2 regions of the Dechloromonas sp. ARDL1 genome follow, and region 1 is predicted to be linked to the other one. Evidence: predicted binding sites of a transcription regulator. Region 1 holds the regulator's gene; the other holds the start of a gene.

Region 1 (3,505 bases):
ATTTACCAATTATTCGATCGGCAATTTTGCCTCGATGACTACCCAGTATGATCGCGCAGCCAACGCGATTGCCTATATCTCTCCTGCCTGGAAAGGCTTTACGTTGATTTTGGCGACCGCCACCAACACTCAAGGCAATGAGGGTAGTTTGAAAGGTATTCATACCAACGGTGTTAATGCCATAACGGGTAGCAGCAACGCTGACGACCGCCTGTTCTCGGTCAATCTCGTCTATACGAACGGCCCGTTGAACGTCGATCTGGATTACGAAACCACCAAGGCTGCCGGTCTGTCGGATAGCCGTTTGTACGTGGCGACTGGTGGTGTTTCCTACGATTTCGGCGTGGTCAAGATCGGCGGCGTCTACGATGTGATCAAGGGGCAACAGAACTCTTTGATTGGCGGCAACATCGATCTCGACGGTGCCACCGCTGGTTTGCAGAATCTGGGCGGATTGGCGGCCGGTCAAGAATACGATCGCCGCAATTGGTTTGTCGGGGCTACCGTGCCGTTCGGAAAGGCCAAAGTTTTGGCCAGCTACGGCCAAGTTAAAGACAAAACCTTGAGCGACGCCGATGCCAGCAAGTGGGCAATCGGTGCTCGTTATGCTTTGTCGAAGCGTACCGAGTTGTATGCCGACTACGCCCATATCAAGAACGAGCGCAACGCTTCTTTTACCATCAATCCGATGGGTAACTCGGCAGGCCTTTCCGGTAACGGTGTCAACGGCTTTGCCATGGGTATCAAGCACGCGTTCTAAGTTTAGCTGGATCGGGGGGCGCTGCTTCAGCTATCCCTCGTCCGGGAGCGACTCTTGCGTCAGATGTCATTTCTGCATCTGTTTGGGGTGCCGTCAGCGGTACCCCGTTTTTTTGCTTGCCTCCTCATGCTCTGGGTGTCGCAGGGGCAGCAGGCTTGGGCTGAGGGTGATATCCGGACCTATCCTGTTCCTGATGGGGGGTATGAGGCCGCGCGCGATGCCTTGATCGAAGTGATTGAGGCAGAAGGACTGGTTGTCGGTGCTGTGTTTCCGTTCAATCAGATGCTGCAACGCACGGGGGGCAAGGGAGGCGTGTCTCCGTTCGAGAGCGCCGAAATCGTACAGTTTTGCAGTAGTGCGCTTGCCTGGGAATTGGTGCTGGAAGCAGTTGAGCACCTTGCTGTGTGCCCGCTGTCGATTGCTGTTTATCGTAAAGCCGCGAGCAGGGATGTCATGTTGGCTTATCGTTTTCCCGGCGATGCAACGCTTGGTCGTCGAAAGGCTGTCGAACTGCTACGGCGGATTGCTGTTCGGGCTGTGGAATTGGCTCGTTTGCGCTGGTGAGATTTGCCTGAGTGTCAGCGCTGGTGATTCATCAAGGCCTTGAGGCCGTTGACGTTCAGTATCCGGATGTGTTTCTGCTGGACTGCGATGTGGCCATCTTCCTGGAATTTGGAGAAGGCACGGGACACCGTTTCCAGTTTCAGGCCGAGGTAGGAGCCGATTTCCTCGCGCGTCATGCGCAGGTAGAACTCGGCATGCGAGAAGCCGCGGGACGTGAAGCGCTGCGACAGGTTGAGCAGGAAGGCGGCCAGGCGCTCTTCGGCGCGCATGGTCCCGAGGAGCATCATGACGCCATGGTCGCGGACGATCTCGCGGCTCATGACCTTGTGGAAGTGATGCTGCAGGGTATGGATTTCCCGGGACAGGACTTCCAGTCGGGAGAAGGGGATGGCGCAGATCTCGCTATCTTCAAGCGCGATGGCGTTGCAGGTGTGGTGTTCGGTGCTGATGCCGTCTAGTCCGAGCAGTTCCCCCGCCATCTGGAAGCCGGTCACCTGGTCGCGGCCATCCTCGAGTAGCACGTCGGTCTTGAAGAAGCCGCTGCGGATGGCGTAGATGGCGTCGAAAGCCTCGCCGGCACGGTACAGGTGGTCGCCGCGTTTGACACGGCGCCGGGTCGATACCAAGTCGTCCAGTCGCTCCAACTCTTCAAGGCTGAGCCCGAGCGGCAGGCACAGTTCGCGGAGGTTGCAGTTCGAGCAGGCTGTCTTGATGACGGACAACGAAACTTCCTGATTCAGCGGGCGTGTTTGGGGCATTGGCAACCTGCGTTGGCTTGATCCATGTCAACCACGATATGATGCCCTCCGAACATAATCCGAGCAATACTTCGTGGCTTGTCTAATGAATTTCGCAACTGAAAATCTCGTCTTCGATCCGCAGATCATTCGCCGTTTTGACGTCAACGGCCCTCGGTATACGTCCTATCCGACTGCCGACCGCTTCGTTGAAGCATTCGATGCGGAGGCAGCCAATCTATGGCTGGGCAAGCGCAATATCGGCGGAATCAGCAGACCGCTCTCATTATACTTCCACATCCCCTTCTGTAACACTATTTGCTATTACTGCGCCTGTAACAAGATCATCACCAAGGATCATGGGCGCAGCGCCAAGTATCTGAAATATCTGGCGAAAGAGCTTGATATGCAGGCTGCGGCCCTGGAAGGGCGCGACGGTGAGCATGAGGTGATCCAGCTGCATTGGGGTGGCGGTACGCCGACATTCCTGTCACATTCTGAAATGCGTCAGCTGATGGGTGAGACCCGCAAGCATTTCAAGTTGCTCGACGGCGGCGAGTATTCCATCGAGGTTGACCCGCGCAAGGTCGATTACGAGACCGTCGCGCTGCTTGGCGAACTCGGCTTCAACCGCATGAGCGTCGGCGTTCAGGATTTCGACGAAAAGGTGCAGGTTGCCGTCAATCGCGTGCAGAGCGAGGAGGAAACCGCACTGGTCATCAACGCGGCCCGTGCCAACGGTTTCAAGTCGGTTTCCATCGACCTGATCTACGGTCTTCCGTACCAGACGGTGATGGGCTTCAATCGTACCCTCGAACGTGTGCTGGCCATGGATCCGGATCGTCTGTCGATCTACAATTATGCGCACATGCCGAGCCTGTTCAAGCCGCAGCGCCGGATCAACGAAACCGATCTGCCGTCGGCCGACACCAAGATGCAGATTCTGGCGTTGGCCATCAAGAAGTTGACCGAGGCCGGTTATGTCTATATCGGCATGGACCATTTTGCCAAGCCGGACGACGAACTGGCCGTTGCCCAGCGTCAGGGGCGCCTGCACCGCAACTTCCAGGGCTATTCGACCTATGCCGATTGCGACATGCTGTCCTTCGGTATCTCGTCGATCAGCAAGGTCGGGCCGAGCTACTACCAGAACGTCAAGACCGCCGACGAGTATTACGATCGCATTGATGCCGGCGTGCTGCCGGTGTTCCGTGGTATCGAGCTGACCGCCGACGACATCCTGCGCCGTTCGATCATCCAGGCCCTGATGTGCCATTTCGAACTCTCCATCGAAAGCATTGAAAGTGCCCACCTGATCGACTTCCGCAAGTATTTCGCGGCCGAACTGGAAGACATGAAGGAAATGGAGCGTGCCGGCCTGCTCAAGGTCGAGCGTGAATGGATTTCCGTGTTGCCGCCGGGGCGCATGCTGGTCCGCGTGATC
Region 2 (3,505 bases), 1.9 Mb from region 1:
GGTCGCCAAAACCGAGCATCTGCGTCGCCGGGCGCCCGTCCCTGATCACCTTTTCAGCCTCCCCCTTGCGCAGGCGCGCCAGGTTTTCCGGGATCAGCGCCGGCCCCAGGCCGCCCAGCCGGGCTTCGCCGTGGCAGGAAGCGCAATGCTGCTTGTAGGAAGCCGGCGCGTCGGCCGCCTGCGCCAGGTCGGCCATCGCCAACAGCGTGCAGGCCGCAAAGCCGGCCGGAATGAGCACTTTGCCCACGGTTTTCAGATTCATGCCGAGATCTCCTCGTCGCTCAAGTAGCATCCGGGGTCCTCGGCCCACGGGTTGCCGGTCAGTTGCTGGGCGCGGACGCGGGTATTGCCGTTGCAGATCGGCAGGTAGGCGCAGGTGGCGCAACGCCCCTCGACCGCCCGCGGATAGCGCTTGAGGCCCGCCATCAGGGCATCCGAGGTATCCGGCCAGATCTGCGAGAACGGCCGCTCCTTGACATTGCCCAGGGTGTGGTGCCACCACATGGTGTCGGGATGGACATTGCCGAGGTTGTCGATATTGGCGACGTTGATCCCCGACGAATTGCCGCCCCACTGGCGCAGCTTGGCCTCGACGTGCGCCGCCTTGTCGGGGAAGCGACTGCGCACCCAGTGCAGGAAATAGACGCCGTCGGCATCGTTGTTGCCGGTGGTGAATTCCTTGTCCAGACCGCGCTGCTGGTAGTCCCAGCAGGTATCGAACAGGAGGTCCATCGCCCAGCGCGTCAGCTTGTGCTGCGCATCGTCCTTGCGGTTCTTGTTGCCGCGCCCGGCGTAGTTCAGGTGCGAGAAATAGAAACGGTCGATGCCCTCGTCCTCGACCAGCTTGAGCAGGCCGGGCAGGTCGTGGGCGTTGTCCTGCGTCATCGTGAAGCGGACGCCGATCTTCAGGCCGAGGTCGCGGCACAGGCGGATGCCTTTCAACGAAGCCTCGAACGCCCCATCAAGACGGCGGAATTTGTCGTGGGTGGCACCCAGCCCGTCGAGCGAGACGCCAACATAGTTGAAGTCGCACTCGGCGATCTTGTCGATGTTGTTCTCGTCGATCAGCGTACCGTTCGACGACAACCCGACATAAAAGCCCTGGGCCTTGGCACGCTTGGCAATATCGTAGATATCCGGCCGCAGCAGCGGCTCGCCCCCGGACAGGATGAGCACCGGCACCCGGAAACCCTTGAGGTCGTCCATCACCGTGCACACCTGCTCGTAGGACAGTTCACCCGGGAAGTTGGTATCGGCCGAAATGGAATAGCAGTGCTTGCAGGTCAGGTTGCAACGCCGAATCAGGTTCCAGATCACCACCGGACCGGGCGGATTGCGCTTGGGGCCGAGCGGCGTCGGCGACGCGACTTCCTGCATGTATTGGGAGATGCGAAACATGAAAACCCTTTGTCGAGAATGGCTGCTATTGCATCGCAAGGCCGCGCCGGCAACCTTGACGTGTATCAACGGTATGCCAGCGCGGCGCGTCGCGCAAATCGACAGCACCCGGAATCAGGCCGCCGGTCATCGTAACCTGCGTGAGCGCGTTAACAGGGCTGGAACCATAAGCGGTATACTTTTTTGATGACTTCGAACGTGCAAAGCATTGCCGGCAATGAACCGGCCATCCCGGGTCGCTGGACGACCGACGTGGAATCCCGGCTGGATTCAGGCGAAAAAATTCAGGCCTGCCTGGAAACAGATCTGGACCAAGATTTGAAATTTTCCGACGGGCTGATCGTCATTACCGATCGGCGCCTTCTGGCCTGCCATGCCGGCGGCGGTAACTGGCAGGAATGGCCGCTGCGAGGCGGCCTGAAGCTCGACCACCACGACCACGCCGGCGTCGGCTCGCTGGAACTGATCGACGACAACGGACGCCTCGCCACCTGGCGCTATACGCTGGCCCGCAACCTGGCCGCCTTGCGCGTCATCGCCGAATTCGACCTGCACCGCGACAGCATCGCTTCCGGCAAGCCGGTCGTCCGTCCGAACGAAGAGGCATGCCCGAAGTGCAAGACCCCGCTGCCGCCGGGCGAGGACGAATGCCCGGTCTGCAACCGCGAATCGACCGTCTCTTCGTCGACCTGGACGCTGTTCCGCCTGTGGCGTTTCGCCCGGCCGTATCGCTGGCAGCTGTTCATGGGTTTTGCCCTGACCCTGGCCTCGACCGCCGCGACGCTGGTGCCGCCCTACCTGACCATGCCGCTGATGGACAACGTGCTGATCCCCTTCCAGAACGGCAAGCCGATCGACTGGGAACTGGTCTCGACGTACCTCGGCGGGCTGCTCGGCGCCGCCATCCTGGCCTGGGTCCTGGGCTGGATACGCACCTACATCCTGTCGCTGGTTTCCGAACGTATCGGCCGCGACCTGCGAACGCAGACCTACGAGCACCTGCTTGGCCTGTCGCTGGAATACTTCGGCGGCAAGCGCACCGGCGACCTGATGGCACGCATCGGCAACGAAACCGACCGCATCAACATCTTCCTGTCGCTCGACCTGCTCAACTTCGCCACCGATGTGCTGATGATCACGATGACCGCCGTCATCCTGTTCAGCATCAACCCGTGGCTGGCGCTGGTCACGCTGCTGCCGCTGCCCATCATCGGCTGGCTGATCCATTTCGTGCGCGAGAAGCTGCGCACCGGCTTCGAGAAGATCGACCGCGTGTGGGCCGAGGTGACCAACGTGCTGGCCGATACCATTCCCGGCATCCGCGTCGTCAAGGCCTTCGCCCAGGAAAAGCGCGAGGGCGACCGCTTCCGCGCCGCCAACGAGCACAACCTGCAGATGAACGACAAGCTGAACAAGACCTGGTCGCTGTTCACGCCAACCGTCACCCTGCTCACCGAAGTCGGCCTGCTCGTCGTCTGGGTATTCGGCATCTGGCAGATCGCCAAGGGTGATTCGACGGTCGGCGTGCTCACCGCCTTCCTCGCCTACATCGGCCGCTTCTACACCCGCCTCGACTCGATGAGCCGCATCGTCTCGGCCACCCAGCGCGCCGCATCGAGCACCAAGCGCATCTTCGACATCCTCGACCACGTTTCCAGCGTGCCCGAACCGACCAAGCCGGTACATCTGTCCGGCGTCAAAGGCCAGATCGAGCTCAAGAAGGCCGGCTTCCGCTACGGCACGCGGGCCGTCACCAAGGACGTCGACCTCGTCATCCAGCCGGGCGAGATGATCGGCCTGGTCGGCCACTCCGGCTCGGGCAAATCGACGCTGGTCAACCTGATCTGCCGCTTCTACGACGTCTCCGAAGGCCAGGTGCTGATCGACGGTACCGACGTACGCTCGGTACCGGTCGCCGAATTCCGCCAGCACATCGGCCTGGTGCTGCAGGAGCCCTTCCTGTTCTTCGGCACCATCGCCGACAACATCGCCTACGGCAAGCCGAACGCGACGCGCCAGGAAATCGTCGCCGCCGCCCGCGCCGCGCACGCCCACGAATTCATCCTGCGCCTGCCGCACGGCTACGACTCGCTGGTCGGCGAGCGCG

What was found. Region 1 encodes FNR, which switches genes on or off when oxygen is low (the NO sensors DNR and NnrR bind a similar motif). Its sites were predicted from a motif close to TTGANCTAGNTCAA; they were not measured.
Region 2: a site for FNR is predicted at 1,454-1,467, ahead of nirJ (heme d1 biosynthesis radical SAM protein NirJ). Genes of this name have one in related genera too.

The regions. Positions count from the first base shown of each region.
Region 1 covers NZ_CP168939.1:2,196,210-2,199,714, reverse strand. The annotation lists gene AB6Q56_RS10815 (porin) at 1-760, shown strand, start outside; gene AB6Q56_RS10810 (hypothetical protein) at 815-1,324, shown strand; gene fnr (fumarate/nitrate reduction transcriptional regulator Fnr) at 1,339-2,082, opposite strand; gene hemN (oxygen-independent coproporphyrinogen III oxidase) at 2,168-3,505, shown strand, end outside.
Region 2 covers NZ_CP168939.1:315,699-319,203, reverse strand. The annotation lists gene AB6Q56_RS01580 (cytochrome D1 domain-containing protein) at 1-262, opposite strand, end outside; gene nirJ (heme d1 biosynthesis radical SAM protein NirJ) at 259-1,398, opposite strand; gene AB6Q56_RS01570 (ABC transporter transmembrane domain-containing protein) at 1,585-3,505, shown strand, end outside.